One region of the Chthonomonas calidirosea T49 genome, then DNA from elsewhere that is predicted to be linked to it. Evidence: a T-box and tRNA genes for the amino acid it is inferred to sense, from the RefSeq annotation. Region 1 holds a T-box; the other regions hold tRNA genes.
What was found. The T-box of region 1 lies ahead of CCALI_RS09655 (valine--tRNA ligase). A T-box ahead of a tRNA ligase gene usually reads a tRNA of that ligase, here a tRNA-Val.

Region 1 (6,451 bases):
ACGCTGCCAGGTTTGGAACCAGCGGGAGGTTTGGCAGTGGGGCATTAGCGAGATCATTCGAGTAACCACCAACGTGCGCGGGTTGGTGGGTTTCGGGGAGACCCTGCTGCACTACACGTGGGGACGTGTATCTGAGGAGGCCGTTCAGCGCGTTATCGGTGGCAACCCGGTGGAGTTTTTGGGCGACGATAGGCTTGGGGCTGGGCTGCAGATGGCTCTTTACGATGTGGTTGGAAAGGCGTTAGAGGTTCCCGTCTATAGGCTCCTCAACCTACCGAAGGTTCGGGATTGGTGCCCTATCAGCTGGTGGAATATTGACATGTCGCCGGAGGCCTTTGCCGAGGAGGCGAAAGAGGCCGTGGCATATGGCTATACCTCCTACAAAATCAAGGCAAGGCCTTGGTGGGATATCTACGCCCAAGTCGAGGCCATCAGTCGCGTCACTCCTCCCAATTTCAAGCTGGATTTGGATTGGAATCAGATGCTGTTAACCGCCGGCAACGCGGGGCCGGTGCTTTCGCAGCTCGACCGCTATGGGCGTGTGGCCATCTACGAATCGCCCATTTTCCAACGCGATGTGGAGGGCAACCGGCATTTGCGCTCGCTTACCACACGACCTATCGCCCTCCATTTCGGCGAGCCGCCTTTCCCCACCGTCGCACGCCGTGGCGTGTGCGATGGTTTTGTGGTCAGCGGAGGCATCGCCTCTATTCTCCGCCAGGCCGCCCTAGCCGATGCCTTCGAGATGCCGTTTTGGCTGCAGATGGTGGGCACAGGGCTAACAACGGCTCTTTCGCTGCATCTAGGTGCCGTGTTAAAGCGGGCGGTATGGCCGGCAGTGAACTGCCTTAACAACTATGCGGACGACCTGCTAAAGCGTGCCATTGAGATTGTAGGGGGTTATGCGCGTGTACCGGAGGGGTCGGGGCTAGGAGTTGAGCTGGATGAGGAGGCCTTGATGCGCTATCGGATGCGCCCACCCTACGCCATTCCACGTCCACGGCTGCTTTTGCAGGTGGTGTGGCCTCAGGGGTTCGCGGTGTGGTATCGGGATATGCAGCAGTGTTGGGACGATTTCTTGGCAGGAAACCAACCGGTTCAGGAGCGCGGCGTTCGCATGGAGACGTTCGCCGACGACGGCTCGAAGGAGTGGGCCGATCTCTTTCAGCGCCTACAGCAGGGGCCGATACGAACAAAGGAAGAGGCGCACAGCGCCTAGTCTTTTTACCTTTCATGCGCGATGTCGTCGCTACAAAAGGCCATTGGATGGAATGGAGACAAGGGGGAGCGTTAGAGACAACGCCCCCCTTTAAGAAAGCAGCATCTGCTTGCGGCGCTCTAGGATCTCGCGTTTGGCCTGCCATTCGGCCAGAGTTGCACGCTCTTTCTCAACGATCTCCGGTTTAGCGCGCTCCACAAACTGCGGGTTGTTGAGAAGCCCCTCCGAGCGGGCTATCTGCTTCGCCACGGCATCGAGCTCTTTTTCAATCCGCTCCAGCTCCTTGGCGCTATCCACCGCATCTCCCAGGCAGAGAAGCACCTCTAAACCGGCAAGCGCTTCGGCAACCCATTTTCCCTCACAGTGCTGCTGGCTTGGGTGTTCCGCACCGAGAGATAGCTCACTCAGCCGCGCCAACTCTTGGATGAACGGCACAGCCGGCTCTAGAAGCGCGTGAATCCTCTGGTCGGCGGTCACTATCGCCCCTGCCACGCGTGCGGTGGGCGGCACGGAAAATTGGGCGCGAAGGTTGCGCAAGGCGCGCGTCACCTCTTGAATTCGCTCCATACCGGCACACGCCTCCGCATCGAGCCGAGTCGGATCGGCTTGCGGGTAGGGCGCCAAGCAGATGGTATCGCCCGTATGGGGCAACCGCTGCCATATCTCCTCGGTAATGAAGGGAATAATGGGGTGCAGCAGGCGAAGAGTGGTTTCCAAAACCTGCGCTAGGAGGGTGCGCACGGTACGTCCCTCTTCCGGCGGCTCGCTGCGAAGCCGCAACTTGGCGATCTCGATGTACCAGTCACAAAAGTCGTCCCAAAAGAAGTGATAGAGGGCGTGGGAGGCGTCGTCCATATCGTAGTTGGCGAGGGCCGCATTCACCTTTCCAATGGTTTCATGCAGCCGCGAGAGTATCCAACGGTCTGGCAGCTGTGTCGGCTCTACAGGGCCCAGGTTGCCATCTGCGGGTAGCTCTTGTCCGTTGGGAGAGGCCAACACCGTTAGCACAAATCGAGAGGCGTTCCACAGCTTGTTACAGAAGGCGGCGGCGATCTCTGTGCGTGCGGCGCTGTAGCGAATATCCTGATTTTTCCCGGCCTGCTGCATAAGGGAGAACCGAGTGGCGTCGGCTCCGAAGCGGTCAATGAGCTCAATAGGGTCTACGCCGTTACCCTTGCTCTTGCTCATGCGCTCCCCTTTTTCATCCAGCACGGTGGCGTGAATGTAGACATCGCGGAAGGGGATAATGGCGCGCTGCTTGCCGTTCTCTTCCAGCAGACCGTCGGCCTCCAGCGTGCGGTCGGCCGGCCTTTTAATAAAGTCAAGCCCCGTCATGATCATGCGGGCGACCCAAAGATAGAGGATCTCTTGTGCCGTGGAAAGCAGATTGGTGGGATAGAAATAGGCAAGCTCTGGCGTTTCGCGCGGCCAACCCAGGGTAGCGTGAGGCCACAGAGCGGACGAGAACCAGGTGTCGAGCACATCTTCATCTTGCCAAACGTTCTGGGTGCCCAGCTTGGTCACCGCCTCTTCGCGACTGCGTGCGAAAGTATGCTGTCGCTCCCCTCCCTCGTCGGTCCACCATACGGGAATGCGATGCCCCCACCACAGCTGCCGACTGATACACCAGTCGCGGATGTTCTCCATCCATCGCAAATAGATTTCGGTGTAGCGCTCGGGAATGAAGCGGATTTTGCCCTGTTTCACCACCTCGATGGCAGGTTGGGCGAGCGGTTTCATCCGCACAAACCACTGTTCGGAAAGCAGCGGCTCGATGACCTCTCCACTGCGGTCGGAGATGGGGGTTTGAATGGTGTAGTCCTCTATTTTTTCAAGGAGACCCAGAGCTTTCATAGCCTCCACCACTTTCTCACGAGCCTCATAGCGGTCCAGGCCGGCGAAGTCGGGGCCGGCGGCCTCCGTCATGCGCCCCTCTTTGTCAATCACCACGATTTGAGGAAGGTTGTGGCGCAGCCCGCATTCGAAGTCGTTTAGGTCGTGGGCTGGGGTCACCTTTACCGCCCCCGAGCCGAACTCCGGTTTGGCATAGTCATCGGGAATAAGTGGGATAAGCCGATTGGTAAGGGGCAGCCGCAACAGGCGTCCGAAGTGAGGCTTATAGCGCGGGTCATCGGGATGGGCGGCCACGGCGGTATCGCCGAGCATCGTCTCCGGACGCGTGGTGGCGATGGTAATGAAGCCGTTACCATCGGCAAACGGGTAGCGAAAATGATAGAGCTTTCCAGGGCGTTCCTCCACGTTAACCTCAATGTCGGACACGGCGGTTTGCAACTTCACATCCCAGTTCACCACGCGCGTGCCGCGGTAGATCAGGCCACGCTCATACCACGAGCCAAACACCTCCATGATGGCCTCTACGTAGGAGGGATCCATGGTAAAGCGCACACGCTGCCAGTCGTAGGAGCAGCCCAGTTTCTCAAACTGATAGTAGATTCGGTTGCCGTACTGCTCGCGCCATTGCCAGCATCGTTCAATGAACCGCTCTCGGCCCAGCTGTTGGCGCGTGAGGCCCTCTTTTTCCAGCTCCCGCTCCACCACGGTCTGCGTGGCGATGCCCGCATGGTCGGTTCCCGGCAGGCAGAGGGTACAAAAGCCGCGCATTCGGTGCCAGCGGGTAAACACATCGAGGATGGTGTTATTGAGTGCATGGCCGATGTGCAAACTACCTGTGATATTGGGAGGGGGGATGGTGATGCAGTAGGGTGGACGCGACGGATCGGGCTCTTCATGGAAGAAGCCCATCTCTTTCCATCGAGCGTACCATCTCTCCTCCACCTGAGAAGGGTCGTAGCTTTTCGGCAGCTCCGCAGGCAAAGCGGAATTTTGGGTTGTCATCGTCCTCAACTCCTCCACACTTTCAAGAGCATTGAAATAGGCCCGCGTCGTTTCCTCTCGAAGAGGAAGGACGCGGGCCTGGTGTACCCACGCGGTACCACCTTCCTTCCCAAGCTGCTGTTGGACAGCTCGGGCGCTTTGGGCGCGATAACGGGCGCACCCGTCGCGCCTACTTAAACCCTTAAGCGAGTTCTTTGGGCGACGCGACTCCGAGGCGACGTTCGACGCGGCCCATCAGGGAGCTCTCAGCATCCACTCCCCTCTCTGTAGATGCGCCCACGTCTACTCCTCCTCTTCTTCGTCTTTCACAATGAGATATGATACTAGTTCTGTATACGGCGGCTGCGTAACGTTTGTTGGCGAGGGCCTCAGAGCCGCAAAGCTCTGCCACGCAAGCCCTTTCTACTAGCCCCTACCGTTCTGTGTTTCTTCGAGCAGCAGCGGCTACGGCCTCCCAACCGCCCAGGCGATACATGGCCTTGCCACAAACGGCACAGTACCCTTTAAGGTCATATCGCCCACGGCGATTGCACACCTGAATGGCGTTTTGCATTTGGCGCTTGGTTCGACAGTGCACACAGTAGCCGATCACCACCGGCTCCGTCTCCACCGTGGCGGTTTGGTTGGAAAGAGGTCCATCGCCTTGCGTGTCGCTCATTTTGCTTTCTTCAGTAGCGGCAGCCCCGTCGGAGCCTCGGTGACCACATAGCCGGTCGGCACGGCATCAAGAGCGCCCGGCTTGATCTCCTTTGCGAAGAAGTAGAGCGTTCGCTTCCCCCCGCGAGACTGGGTTTCTTTACAATGCAGGTAGTACGTCTCGCCTGTCTTTTTGCTTTTCACGGAGTAGGGCATGGCAAGCCTCCTTTTAAAGTGAGAGTGTTAAAGTCGAACCCTCTTCACAAGGCCTAAGCATAGGGAAGCCCGAAAGCTTCCTCGCTGTACCTCGTAGAGTTGCGGGTATAATAGCACAGTCTTCACAGAAACGCAAGTGGTTTTTGGGCGGTTTCGGAAAAAATCTTTTCCGTTCGACCCCTAAGAAGGATTCTAGGCACGTATTGTAGAACTAAAGCGTGTGGTCAAAAGCTGCCGTGCCCACCTTACTGCAGAGGACGCTACGAGTTTTTCGGTAAGGGCAACCCGATTCGCACATTCGTTGGAGTTGTTAGAGAGATAGGTGGCAGACGAAACGTTTCTTGGCGAGGGCAAGGTTTTAACCTACAATGAGCGTTGTTTAAAGCGCCCCGCTCTAGGTGGCAGCTCGACCTATAGAAGACCAATCAAAGTTAAATCGTTCTATTTTTTTACAGAGGTGGCCTACCTATGAAAGCGGTGATCATGGCCGGGGGCGAGGGAACTCGTTTACGTCCTCTTACCTCTCAACGTCCGAAGCCGTTAGTTCCGGTACTGAATATGCCCATTATGGAGCATATTGTGCTGCTGCTGAAAGAGCACGGTATCACAGACATTGTGGTGACCCTCCACTATTTGGCGGATGAAATAGAGGGCTATTTTGGGGATGGCTCGGAGTGGGGCGTGAACCTCATCTACTCCGTGGAAGAGACGCCCTTAGGCACAGCCGGAAGCGTAAAACAGGCGGAATCCTACCTTAAAGACGATACTTTCCTCATCATTAGTGGAGACGCCCTCACCGATATTAATCTTGACCGTGTGATCGAGTACCATCGTAAAAGGAAAAGTCTCGCCACCCTTGTCCTTTCCCACGTTCCCAACCCCCTTGAGTTCGGCGTGGTGATTACGGATGACGAAGGCCGTATTCGCCGCTTTCTTGAAAAGCCTTCCTGGGGTGAGGTGTTCTCGGACACGGTGAACACCGGCATGTACATTTTGGAGCCGAGCATCTTCTCCTACATGGAACCAGGCCAAAACTACGATTGGAGCCATGACATCTTTCCCAAACTGCTGAAGGAGAAAAAGCCGCTCTATGGCTACATCATGGAGAACGACTACTGGTGTGATGTGGGCAACCTTCAGCAATATCGGGAGGCCCAGTATACGGTGCTAGACGGCAATACGCGTGTGCGTATCGGCACCCGCAGCGTCTTGAGCCACACCAACGGGGTTTGGGTGGGCGACGGATGCGAGATCGATCCCTCCGCGCAGATCTTACCTCCGGTGGTTATAGGGCGCAACTGCAAAATCAAAGGGGAGGCCATCGTAGGCCCCTACTCGGTCATCGGAGACAACTGCATTATTGAAGAGCAGGCGAAAGTCCACCGGAGCATTCTGTGGGATAACGTCTATGTGGGGGTGGGCTCTCAGATCAACGCCAGCACCGTCTGCTCTCACACCACCATCGAGTCGGACTGTAATATTCAAGAGGGTGCGGTGATCGGTGCACGCTGCCGCATTGAAAAC
Region 2 (6,451 bases), 1.2 Mb from region 1:
TGTACCGTATTGCTAGAAATTTGTGCTACGTTGTTTGCAGGCATGCAACAGACTTTCAACGACCATCTGTAGGGAGTGGAGAGCCTCTTGCAGTGCGGTTAGTTCATCCTCTTGAAGCTGCTCGATTTGGATATCGGCTAGAAGCGGCAATATGTCCAAAACCTTCTGCGCTGCATGACTACTTGGCATATGGTTCTCGACAACGGCACGCTCATCGTCCATGTGGGGAAGTTCACGGAGTTGCTGATAGATCTGTTCCCTTTGAGCGGGAGGAGTCTCCAAAATCTCCTGAGCGCGAAGGGGATCGGTACGTATGACGCGAACGAGTTTCTCGGTCTCTTCGCTGTTGAGACGCTCTTGTTGAATATGTTCCACCACCTGTTGCTGCAATTCGGGGTATGAGTTCAGCTGTTTGAGATAGCGTGCGTGTTTTTCGGTAATTTGGCCGGCTGAGGGTCTATTGGGGCTAGAGACGACGGCCTCGCCGATCTCTTCGGGGAGGGTGAGCAGGTCGAGAAGATAGTTTACCGAGCGTTCCGACAGGCCTAGCCGCTGAGCGACTTCGCGGGTGGTAAGGTTCAAGGTCTCTTTAATTTGCTGGATAGCGCGCGCTTTTTCGAGGGGCTGCAGGTCTTCGCGTTGAAGGTTTTCGATGAGCTGTTCGGTGAGGCGCTCCTCGTCGGTGATCTCTCGTACCACGCAGGGAAGGGCATCGAGGCGTGCCAATTTGGCCGCGCGCCACCGGCGTTCACCCGTGACGATTCGGTAGTGAGGAGAGCCGGGGATGGGGGTTACGGTAATGGGGTTCAGCAAACCGTGCTGCCGGATGCTATCCGCAAGTCCCTGCAAACTCTCCTCATCGTGGTATTTACGAGGTTGTGCGGTATCAGCAAGGATATGATCAATGGGAATCGCCCGTATTTCCAAAGTTCTCCTCCGAAAACCACAGGTTTACGCCATTATAACGACCTTTTACAGCGGTGTCAACAGGCTTTCGCCAGGCGGAGCAGCACAGACCCCTCCGTTAGTAAGAGACTTTAGAGTGCGGGTACGCGAGGGTGTCGTCACGATCACTGCCACACGGCGGCTATTGCTTGCCGCCTCAGGGCCGACACTCTGTTCTTCGGAAACATCAAAGCAGGACTGTCACTTGCTGAGCATGGAGGATAGCGGGGTCGAGCTGCGATTGTGGAACGGACTGAGGTTTTCTAAAAAATGCAAAAATGGGCAGTGCTGGATTTGAACCAGCGACCTCCTCGGTGTGAACGAGGCGCTCTACCCCTGAGCCAACCGCCCATTCTGCATTCATTGTACCCTCGCATAGAGCTGTTTTGTCAAGCTGTTATGAGGCCGTGAGTCGGTGTCTTCAGGATAAACATGATCATCGTTTTGTTGCAAGAGGTTTTCATAACTGCCGAATGACCTCTTGTAGTTCGCTGATGGTGGGGTTGTCAGCGATGTCATTATAGTAGTGAGCATAGCGAATCGTGCCCTGGTGATCTACGAGAAACACACCGGGCATTTGGAAAGGATCGCCCTGCGGAAGCAGGCTGAAATGTTTATGAAGCATGGCACGGAAGGCACTCGAAATGACGTGGCTCGTGGTGAACTGGGCGAGCGAGGCACGTCCTAGAGCAAAGGCACGATAGGCCTCTCTCGTGGGGTCACTAAGACAGATAAAGGGTGCGTCGAGGCGTTGTTGTTGACAAAAGTTTTGAGTACGTTCTGGGGTGCCTAGGGTAATAAGTGCGACTTGCACATTGGCACCGATGAACTGATCTTTTGCTTGACGAAGTTGATGGACTAGTTCGACACAGAAGGGGCAACCAAAGTGCCTAAGGAATACGAAAAGCGTGGGACGTTGAGTCCAGAAACAAGAGAGGGCCACTGCCTCGCCGCTATCGGCTAATTGGACGGAGGCATCCGGGGCTTTTTCGCCTAACTGTAAGGTCGGCGTGGTATCCTTTTGTAGGGATGAAGGCATAGACCATTCCCTCCTACACACTATTCTACCATATTTCGGTGACCGATGGATCTTTCTATTGTTATCGTAAATTACAACACATGCCAATTGCTTCGTGCCTGTTTGGCGAGTTTGCCAGCGGCGGCCGCGGGTTTAGAATACGAAGTTTGGGTGGTGGATAACGCTTCACAAGACCACAGCGCCGACATGGTGGCTGCCGAATTTCCCGCAGTGCATCTGATCGCAAGTAAGGAGAACTTAGGGTTTGCCAAAGCCAACAATTTGGCATTGAAACGGGCCTCTGGGCGATACTGTCTTTTGCTGAACCCAGATACAGAGCCCAAACCAGGCGCGTTACGACGGATGGTGGAATATCTGGATGCGCACCCCGATGTGGGAGCCATAGGGCCGAAACTGCTCAACAGCGACGGCAGCCTTCAGCGCAACGGGCGTCCCTTTCCATCTCCATTGCGCGAACTGCTCGGCTTCGATGTGATCAGGAAGCTTTTCTCGCGCTTATTAGGGCTGAAGTTCGAGTTTGGGCGTGATGATTTTGACGTACAGTGGAACGTAGACCACGTTTCGGGCGCATGCATTATGGTGCCACGGAGGGTTATTGAAGAGGTTGGGATGTTGGATGAGGCCTTTTTTATGTTCTATGAGGAGGTGGAGTGGTGTTGGCGAATAAAGCGAGCGGGCTACCGGGTTGTCTACTTACCGCAAGCAGAGGTGGTACACCACTGGATGGGCAGCGTGAAAAGCCAGTATCGGCAGATGGCGCGCCTGCTTTTGAGGAGCAGCTTTATCTACTATCGCAAAACGGCATCGCCTCCTGTGCGTCTGCTAGCAGCTGTCGTTAATGTGGCTCGTTTGGTGCGCAACGAGTTTATCTATATGGGTGTTATGGGCAAACGCCTGCTAAGACGCCTTATCGGGAAGCGATCTGGCCTTTAGTGCTGATGAAGATTCTCATTCTCCTCTTGGGAGGATAGACCCGTCTTGTGAGGGGGATACTCGAATGAGCTCCTCCGATATCTTGGCATCTCGTCTATAGAGGGCTTCCTTGGCTCTGAGGATGTCGTTTCGGCTTCGTCGTTGGTCGCTCGTCGTCTTTCAGGTGTGCTATTGGCGAACTGTTCTACAATGTTACGGATACATACAAGAATGAAGAGGATGGGATTATAAAGCAAAACCCTGCAACTCGGAATATTAGAGTAAAAATATCTTTATAGGGCGAAAACGAACTTATTCCCAAACCATCCTCATGAGACATACTCAGCATAATGCCAAAGAAGAGAAACGGCAGTACCATCACGAGAACGAAGATGACAGTTAGCAGGTCCCATATACTTAGGTTCTTTTTTCGAGAGCTCATGCGTGCTGCCCCAACGATTTTTCTACAGAGGAGGACTGTTGCAAAGATCGGGTTAAGACCTCGATGCAGTTCTCCGCCTCTTGGCTAAGAACGGAATCGATTCTATCATACCTTGAATCGGAGAGGAAACTCCGAAGTACTGGTAGGGTATGGTGTTGGCCGGTTTTTGCCAAGAGCTGAAGCAGAACACGGCACGTCTGATGATCTTGGAAAAGGTTCTCCATTTCGGTTCGAGTTGCTGGGCGCGCGTCAGACGGGGAGTTCTCCATCCAATCGCCTCGCAAATGCAAATAGTAATACGGAGAGTTGTCAGATAGGACTGACAGCACGTACACCAAACCAATAATCCCGGCGAATCGACCTGTCATGCAAGCGGCATCGAGAAGGTTCTCTGGATCTAGACAACTTTTAAGCGCCTGTCTCCATTCATCAGCACGCTGGGGACAGAGCAGTGTATAGATGCGAAGATAGCTGCGGGCGGGCAGCACCAGTCGCTCGGTTTCAGAGAGGGTGGGGATGATTTTTGCTAGTGCCTGGCGCGCACCGTAGTGTTGCCAGATATCGAACCGTTGTAGGTCGCAGAAGAGGTGGAGCTTTTCTATAAGGAAGGGAATGCTATGTTTGGTAAGCGAGGCAAGTATTTCGTTCTCAACGCGGAGTTTTCTGATCTGGATGCGATAGGTGCGCTCCCACAACAACAAGCACACCATCGAACTACCGATGGCAACCATAAATGGAGAGTCTGTTCCGAGAGTATGCTGCATCGAGATGCTGGACAGTAGGAGAAGCGGTGTTCCGAGAAGGCCTGCTAGAATGAGGAGCATGGTTAAGCGCGATTGACGGCGTTCGAGCACTCGGAGCAAACGCTGGGCTCGTAACACGATGCGGCCCTCTCGAATCTGTGGTGTTGTTTGTAGGGCAATTTGAGTGAGGTTCTGAGACTGGCTCTCCATTAATTGAGCGATATTCGCGGGAACAAGCAGGAACACGCCATTGCCCCAGAGAGCCATCTGATGCGGGGTATCTGGATCCGCTAAGCGTTCATCGAGAGCATAGAGACGAATTTTGTTGAAGGGAATACGCTGAAGCGAGCGGCCTTGTCGGACGCTGATGCTTTCGTTGGTGACGATGAAGGTGCGGGGTCGCCATGCGAGTGCCTTTACAACGCCGATACCGAACAGATAGAGCAGCAAGCCAAGCGTCCACAGGGTGAGCGTTGCGAGCCAGGGTGCAAATGCGGCGTGAAGGCGCTCGTAGTTATACACGCCGATGAGGACGATTAGCAACACGTCAAGGCCAAGCGCGAAACAGAGTATGGCAAAAGGCGCAGCTGAGGTCTTTGCTCTAAAGTAGCCGGCGGAGAGCGCTGTTCCTGGCATATTCCATCGTCCTGTAGGGTTTTTTTAATACGACAGACGTAATGAAAGCGCTAGGCGTTTCACGACTCTACGGCTACGCCGGTAAACGCTCATCGTGCGACATATTTGGCCTATGGTTTCCGAGCTTGCGTCCCAATGGAGATAGGTTTCGGACTGCGCTCGCCTACCTAGTTACATCCTCAAGAGTTTATATTAGGGAAATGACAGATCTGGCTCTCCAGTGCGGCCTCCTCAATAAGCTCGGCTACGGTAGTGGAACGAAAGGCGTTTTCAATGATGGCCACAGCGCCATCAATGCGTCTATGGAGGGGGCACAGGTTTTCACCGTGCGCGGCCAGCCGAAGCGGGCAGGTGCGTATACGCGGTATGGGGTCTACGGCATTGACTACCTCGTAGATGGTGATTTCGTAAGGGGCTTTCAAAAGGCGCGAGCCGCCATAAAGGCCGCGTTGTGAGCTGATGAGCCCTACCCGACTTAGGTTTTGCAGCACCTTTGAAAGGTAACCTACTGGTACTCGTGTAGCTTCAGCGATCTCTTTTGTTGTTTTTGCGACATTCGGCTCCTTTGCCAGATAGACAATGGCACGTAGAGCATATTCAGCGGTCTGTGAGATCATGGTCGTCCAAATCGTTCTCCAAAAAATTTTTTTACCAAAAGGTTGACATGTAGTGTACCCCAAAGCATATAATATTGATAAGTGGATGATGATATCCAAAATAAACTGCTTACCATCTAAACCGCGGAGGGTTTCTGATGCGTTACGCGCGATTATGGATTGTTGTAGGGCTCGTGGTGGGGTCGCTTATAGATAGTTAGTTATCGTCTTTCAACAAGCGGCTTGTATTGCTACCTCTCATGGGCAAGGCCGCTGCTTTCGTGCTTTCACGGTGCACTAGACAATCTCGATGTTGAGAGAACGAGGTTACGAACCTAAATCTCAAAGGAGGTAAGAAATGATTGAGATTGATGTTCAGAAGACAATAGGGCAGCTTGTAGTGGAGCGGCCCGATAGAGCGCGTGTGTTCGAAGCGTTCGGGCTAGACTACTGCTGCGGAGGGAAGAAGACCATCGGTGAGGCGTGCGCCGAAAAGGGCAAGAACGCAGCTGAGGTACTTGCCGCCCTCCGCGAGCATGATGCAGCAACACCGCCAGCTTCAGAGAGAGATTGGGGCCAGGCTACTTTGAGCAAGTTGGTAGATCACATTGTTGCGACACACCACGAGTACCTTCGCAGAGAGCTTCCCCGACTTCAAGAGATGGCTGCGAAAGTGGCTTTGATGCATGGCGATCGGCATCCGGAGATGGTACAGGTGCATGAGCTTTTTAAGCGTTTTCAGAGCGATCAGGAGTTGCACATGGCCAAAGAGGAGACTGTGCTCTTTCCGATGTGCAAGCTGCTCGATACGGCTACGGAGATGCCACCTACCTTTTGCGCCGGCACATTGCGGCACCCCATCCAGGCAATGGAGCGCGAGCATGACATTGCTGGAGACGACCTCGCCGAGATGCGCCGATTGACAAACGATTTCACCCCACCCCCAGATGCCTGTAATACATTTCGTGTGTTACTGGCTGGGCTTGCCGAGTTAGAGGAGGACATGCATATGCACATCCATAAGGAGAACAATATTCTCTTTCCGCGTGCGCTTGTGAAGGAGGATAGCCTACGGGCGGCGAAAGCCGGGTAGACGTGGGAGGATAGAGGGCTGGAGGATTCTCTTCAGCCCTCTAAA
Region 3 (6,451 bases), 590 kb from region 1:
TTCTTTGGACTCGGTGTATTGCCGCGGCAGGCCTGGCACAATGAGGAACTTGTTGCCTATGGTCTTATGAAACTCGATACTTTTGGCCAGCTCATCGCCGAGAAGCGTTTCGATTCCCACATGCGCTCCGCAGCATTTGAGGCCAAAGTCATCGAGCATCTTTCGAAGCTCTGCGGCTCCGTAGCCGTGGTAGCCGGCGAACTCCACCCCCTCATAGCCCATCTGCGCTACCGCTTTCAGCACGCCGGGAAGGTCTTTGGCGCACTCTTCGCGCACCGAATAGAGTTGAAGACCAATAGGTATTTTTGCCATTGTCAGCTCCTTTGTTCTGTTGCTTTTCCGAACACCGCTCAGTATTCTACCACACTATCTCCCCTCAGAAAAGGTAAACGGAGCCCAGGGCGTTCTAGCCCTGCGGGCTAGGCGGTTCCCCTCTCCGCGAAAACGGTTAGGCACGGTAGAAGTGTTCGGCTTGGTCTTGCAAACCCGACTCCCAGTTATCGTGTGCATCGGCCGGTGGCAACCAGGGCGGCAGTTCAAGGAGCAACGCTTCCGCAAGGCCCTCCACATAAGGCTCGTACTCGCGGCGTAACCTGCGAAGGGCAGCCCATCGCTCCGGCTTCCCTATGTCAAGCCCACTGCCCTGTAAGAACTGCGCAAGCGCCCCCTGCTGCGAATCCGGTAACCTATTCAGCGCGCGATTTAGAGGAAGGGAAGCCACTGTGATGTAGCTGATATCTACCACCGCATGACGTGCCATCGCATAGCAGCAGTGGGCGCGCCAGGCCAGTTGGCGTTGAGCGTGCGTGGTCTTATTCAGCCCCACCTTCAGCAGTGCAGTGGCATCGAGAAGCGCCGTGATGGTGGAAAGCCAAGACACCCTATCGTGCTGGGAGCGATAGGCCGTCAGGGTGGGATACGACAGATGGCTCTCCAGCAGTTCGGCACACCAGCGTTCAACCTCCTGCAAGAACACACAAAGAGCTTCAAGGCCGACGGTGCTGTGCACAGCGTCCCCCTCCGCCAGTCGATCTATCTCTGCATGGCGCCGAATAAGCTCGGCCCCACAAGGTGCGAGCCCGCCCGCGAGTCGAGCAGCAGAATGCCGCTCTCCCTGCGCGAAAACGCCTGGTAGAGGGTCGGCACATAGCCGATGACCAGGGCGAGAAATCCGAGGCCTATTCCAGCCGTGACAACGGCCAACGTGCGGGTTCCCAAGGAGGCGCCTTGGCGCTGTAGCCCAAGGGTTACAAAACAGGAGGCGGTATTCAGCACCTCCATCGGAAAACTGGGCGTTCCTTTGGTGAAAGCAAGCGTATCGAACCCCCACTGCACCAAGGCGATGCCGAGCACAAGTCCTAGCGCCCAAAGAGGGATCAGCAGCAGCGTCGCAAGCGGACCATACATGCCAAGCAGAAGCTCCCTTTCTCTGTTACCGCAGAGTCGGGAGAGAGCGACCCAGAGCTGCCAGAAAAGCTTGTGGAAATAGCGGGTAAAGCGAAAGAAGCTTATCACCGAGCGGGGCATAACCACCCACTCGAACGCATCCCATGCAGTTAATAAGGCTAGGGCGGTGCCAACAACGATGCTCAAAACCCCCATGACGGCGCGATCCCTCCTCTCCGTTTCGATGTTATTATGCGCTATTCCCTTTGCAAAGCGTTGTACGTCTTTTGGATAGAATGAGGAGAGCGTTCCTTTTCATGCAAACTTCTATGGCTTGACATCGGAAGAGAGAGGAGTGTAAAATAGGCTCTGTTTTGGGCGGTTGGCTCAGGGGTAGAGCGCTTCCTTGACACGGAAGAGGTCAGTGGTTCAAATCCACTACCGCCCATTTTTGGTTTTGTGTCGGTTGCCAAGTCTTCCAGATAGGTCGAAACGGTTGTTGAGTTAGCAGATCGGCCTGCATGAGGTCAGGCAGGAATAGACGCCTAGCACACCGAATAGGTCTTTAAAAGTGAACCACCTAGAAGGGAGATAGGGGATGGGCTTTACCGTTCGCGAGCTAAACCACGTAGCCATTCACGTAAAAGACCTCGACACCTCTGTGGACTTTTATGAGCGGGTGATGGGGTTACCCCGTATTCCGCGCCCTAATTTTAACTTCCCAGGGGCCTGGTTTGCTCTTGGGAACCAAGAGTTGCACCTCATTGAAGATAAGAATCTCACACCGTGCACACGCCGACACCACCATTTTGCACTTCAGGTTGAAGACACCTACGCGGTCCGGGAGGAGCTAGAAGCGAAGGGCTGGAACCATTTCGTGAGCCATGGCCCTCGCCCCGATGGAGCCATTCAGCTGTTCATCCTCGACCCCGATGGCTATGTCATTGAGCTTGTCTCACCGCCTAAATAGCCTAATCGCCCTTTGCATATTCTAAGACCAACAGCCGATGCGGGTAGTCGATGGTGGCACGTTTGGCGCTCGCCACAAACCCGGTGCCTAAAAGGCCGCCAAATTCAAAATCCTCTGCGGGGTTTATCTGCGAATCGAGCAGATCGGCCCCAAAAGCCGGATTGATCTGCCATTTAAGCGGCGTGCCCTCTTGCGATTCTATTTGAAGGGTTAACGGCTCACGAAACACGATCACTTTCTGATGCGTGTCGCTGGTGCCGATACCAAACTGCCCCTGAATCTGCAGCTCTCTAGCGCTATTCGCTCCCATCTTCTGCTGCAACAGGCGCGCCAGGCGAAGCGAAACAAGCCCCTCGGCATCGGCGCCTGTATCTACCAAAGACCAGGTGGGTTGTGCGTTGAACAGGGTACGTACCACAATATCGCCCTCTTGAAGATGAAACGGAATGGTGACGCTATAGTCATCGGGCTCAGGCGGAGGCGCCTTTGCATCCTTTCCACGGGCAAAGAGGAGGGTCTTTTTCGTGTAGTCAATGGTGATCACGTAGTCGGTAAAGGCGCTGACCCCCAAAATGCCGTCGAAGTTGCCGGGCAGGCTGGAGGAAGTCTCTATCGGTATGGTAGCGAAAGTTTCTGTACCCATCTGCATGCTCGGCGCCAGATAGATGCGGGTAGGCTCTTTGCCGTTCACCCCATAGATAAGAGAACGGGAGATAAGCGGTAGCTGTAGCTTATCGGCCAACGCGCTACTGAGGGTAATGTCGGCACCGCCCCCCGTATCAAACATCAAACGAGCCTGAACATCGCCGATCTGCACCGGCACAACCACATAGTTGCCGGCCAGCTCCACGGGGACGGAAAAGGACTGAACTCCGCCGCCGGTTTCCACCGCCTTCATCTGGCTTTGAGAGATAGGAGCGATCGGCTCGAAGGGGGTACGATTGATAAGACGGCGTAGCAGGGGCAGATGCGATGGCAGCGCCTCCATGGTCAGCGTGTTGGGATGCCCTTTTGGGCAGAGACTGAGGTAGGAAGCGAGGTCTACAAAGTCGCTGAGTCCAAGGGTGTCCTTATTGCTTGCTTCATCTACCACGTAGTACCAAGCCTCGGGCCACAGCGGATGGATATCGGTAGCCTGTAGCAGCAGAGTGCGTGCTCGAGCGTCATCGCCGTTCCACTCATACAGACGTCCTTGGGCGATAAGGCCCCAATAATCTTTGGGATCAAGTTGCAGCGACCGACTAGCTTCGTCTTGTGCATGGTCTGGCTCGCCGGCTCTTAGAAGGGCGCAGGCCAGTATACCGTGGGCGTCCGCGTTGCGGGGATCCAGGCGAATGGCCGCCTCGGCTTCCGAAATCGCTTCCTCCCAGCGATCGAGACGAAGCAACGTGCGGACAAGCCCTATTCTCAGTCCGATCTGTTGGGGAGCCCGTTGGATGGCCTGCCGATAAGCCTTGGCAGCGGCCTCGAACTGGTTTTGTAGAAAAAGCTTTTCGGGGTCGGGGCTTTGCGCTGTGGGCGATGTCTTTACCGAAGGAGGGGCTGCGCCAGGGAAGGACCACGCGGCAGGAGAGACACCAATGCAGAGGCCACATAAAGCCCAAAGTAGGTTGACGGTTTTCCAAAAACGTAACATATTTTGCACCTTTGGCGCCTAGCACGCGGCGCGTCGAGAGAGAGCAGTGAGACTGTGCTCAAGCAAAATTATGCACTATGTTACCCACAATCCCGACAAAACATCATCCACTTGTGCGGAGGGCTTCTTGCAGGCGGCGGCTCTGCTTTTCTAAGCCAAACTCGATTCGCCAAAACAGAGAATTGGGGTAATCTGTAATGTCATGGCTGAAGCGTCCGTACCGAAACGTGTGCTCTGCGTGTTTGGCACGCGCCCCGATACGGTGAAGATGGCACCAGTGGTTCATGCCTTAAAAAGGTACCCACAAGACTTCACCGTGCGTGTAGTGGTTACCGGCCAACACCGAGAACAGATGGAACAGGCCCTACGCGTCTTCCAAATAACACCCGACTGCGATCTCGCCATCATGCAACACGGGCAAACACTTGCCCAGATCACCATACGGGCTCTGGAAGGGCTCGATGCCGAACTTTCCTCTCACCCTGCCGATATCTGCCTCGCCCAAGGCGACACCACAACAACCTTTGTGGCGGCCCTGGCCGCTTTCTACCATAAAGTGCCCTTTGGTCATGTGGAGGCTGGGCTACGCACCGGCCAGCGCTACGATCCTTTTCCGGAAGAGATGAACCGGCGTCTCACCGCTCCTCTTGCCACATGGCACTTTGCCCCCACCGAGCAAGCCCGCGAGAATCTCTTACGAGAGGGTATCGCCCCTCATACTATCTTCGTTACAGGCAACACGAGCATAGATGCTCTGCTTTCTGTAGCGGCCCAACCAGCCACATTCGACGATGCACGGCTGAAGGCCATTGTAGAGAGCGACCGGCGTCTGATTTTAGTGACGGCCCATCGAAGAGAAAACTGGGGGGCGCCTATGGAGCGCATCGCGCGCGCCCTAGCCCTGCTCGCGCAACGCTTCCCCGACTGCACGATCGTAGTCGCCATGCATCGCAACCCCATTGTGCGGCAGACTCTGCAATCCGTCCTGGCAGACGTAGAGGGAGTCGTCCTTGTAGAACCCCAAGAGTATGTTCCTTTTGTGCACCTCATGAAACGCGCAACGCTGATTTTAACCGATAGCGGTGGTGTGCAGGAGGAGGCCCCGGCGTTAGGTGTGCCCGTACTTGTTCTCCGAGAAACCACAGAACGACCGGAGGGCGTGGCAGCAGGGACCAACCGTCTCGTTGGCACCGACGTCGAAACGATCGTGGCTGAGGCAAGCCGACTTCTGAACGATCCGGAAGCCTATGCCCAGATGGCTCGTGCTGTAAACCCTTACGGCGATGGCCACGCCGCGGAACGCATCGTTGCGGTTCTTCGGCAGTCTGAAGCGTACTGAGGCAAAGAAAAATTTTTGCTAACCCCTTGAACGCTCCTAGAAGGCCTGCTACGTAAAGCATTTTCCTCGCTCAGACGATGCCTTTATCGAATTTCAAGGAAAGGGAACAAAGTTTTCTTGAAATCAAGTATACTAGGCTAAGAGGGGACGAGATTCTTTATGTCTAGGCTACAGAGGCGATCGCTCCATAAGCGTTCCAACTATCTCCGCTGGATTCGGCAAACAGCTCGGCTTGTGCTGTTTGCCTATCTGCTGCTTGCGGTTCTTGGAGAGGTCACCCATGCCTACGAGCACCAAGGGGAATGGCAGGCCGCTGTCCAACAGATCGCTTCGGAAAAGTCCTCTCATCAACCGCATTTTTCGGCGATCGAGCAGGTACAACCGCATCCTTGCCCTCTGTGCACTTGGCAGGCCAACAACCTCTCTCCCAGCCTTTCCGTTCAGCGCTCTGTGACACGTCTGAACAACTATCCTCTTCCTCCTTCTACCTACTCCATCGCCGTTTTGCTCATCTATCCGCCAACTACATCCTCTCGCTCACCGCCTCGCGCCTAACCCCATTAAACATTTTTCTTCTGTCGTCGTTTCGTTAGGCTCTCTATTCGTGGCATCTACTTTTTGGTAGGTGGCCTTCACATAAGGCCTTTGCTTAGAGGGCCACGAGAACGAACACGAAAACGATTCGTTTCAAATCCCAACTTTTATAACAACCCTTTGAGAGGAAAACACCATGAATGAGGTTCTAAAGTTCATTCACGGTGGAGGTTTTATGATGTATCCGCTCATCTTCGCCTCCATCGTGCTTGTCGCTGTTATCATCGAGCGCGCTATCTCACTTCGACGCTCCATCACAGACGGAGATGAGCTGCTCGAGCTGATCAAGGAGGCCGATCGGCAAGACCCCTCCCATAAGCGGGCCATTGCGGTGTGTGAAGGAACCCGTACTCCTCTAGGTCGTATCTTTGCACGCGGTCTAAGAAACGCCCATCGCGATGTAGAGGCCATCGAAATGGCGATGGAGCAAGAAGCCGCTAACGAAATTCCCGCTCTTGAAGCCAACCTCATCGTCATCAAAACGATCGTCAACATCTCTCCTCTGCTTGGCCTGCTGGGAACCATT

Region 2: it encodes a tRNA-Val, which carries the amino acid that the T-box ahead of CCALI_RS09655 (valine--tRNA ligase) is inferred to sense. The anticodon was not compared.
Region 3: it encodes a tRNA-Val, which carries the amino acid that the T-box ahead of CCALI_RS09655 (valine--tRNA ligase) is inferred to sense. The anticodon was not compared.

The regions. Positions count from the first base shown of each region.
Region 1 covers NC_021487.1:2,319,770-2,326,220, reverse strand. The annotation lists gene CCALI_RS09660 (mandelate racemase/muconate lactonizing enzyme family protein) at 1-1,219, shown strand, start outside; gene CCALI_RS09655 (valine--tRNA ligase) at 1,310-4,075, opposite strand; T-box leader at 4,139-4,383, opposite strand; gene CCALI_RS09650 (DUF5679 domain-containing protein) at 4,488-4,733, opposite strand; gene CCALI_RS09645 (hypothetical protein) at 4,730-4,927, opposite strand; gene CCALI_RS09640 (mannose-1-phosphate guanyltransferase) at 5,396-6,451, shown strand, end outside.
Region 2 covers NC_021487.1:70,189-76,639, forward strand. The annotation lists gene CCALI_RS00335 (ParB/RepB/Spo0J family partition protein) at 13-927, opposite strand; tRNA gene CCALI_RS00340 (tRNA-Val) at 1,225-1,296, opposite strand; gene CCALI_RS00345 (peroxiredoxin-like family protein) at 1,406-1,984, opposite strand; gene CCALI_RS00350 (glycosyltransferase family 2 protein) at 2,030-2,917, shown strand; gene CCALI_RS00355 (hypothetical protein) at 3,335-4,717, opposite strand; gene CCALI_RS00360 (Rrf2 family transcriptional regulator) at 4,897-5,334, opposite strand; gene ric (iron-sulfur cluster repair di-iron protein) at 5,672-6,406, shown strand.
Region 3 covers NC_021487.1:2,913,744-2,920,194, reverse strand. The annotation lists gene CCALI_RS12295 (sugar phosphate isomerase/epimerase family protein) at 1-312, opposite strand, end outside; gene CCALI_RS15445 (hypothetical protein) at 449-1,009, opposite strand; gene CCALI_RS15440 (hypothetical protein) at 1,033-1,602, opposite strand; tRNA gene CCALI_RS12285 (tRNA-Val) at 1,763-1,834, shown strand; gene CCALI_RS12280 (VOC family protein) at 1,985-2,356, shown strand; gene CCALI_RS12275 (tetratricopeptide repeat protein) at 2,358-3,992, opposite strand; gene wecB (non-hydrolyzing UDP-N-acetylglucosamine 2-epimerase) at 4,195-5,331, shown strand; gene CCALI_RS12265 (hypothetical protein) at 5,491-5,886, shown strand; gene CCALI_RS12260 (MotA/TolQ/ExbB proton channel family protein) at 6,062-6,451, shown strand, end outside.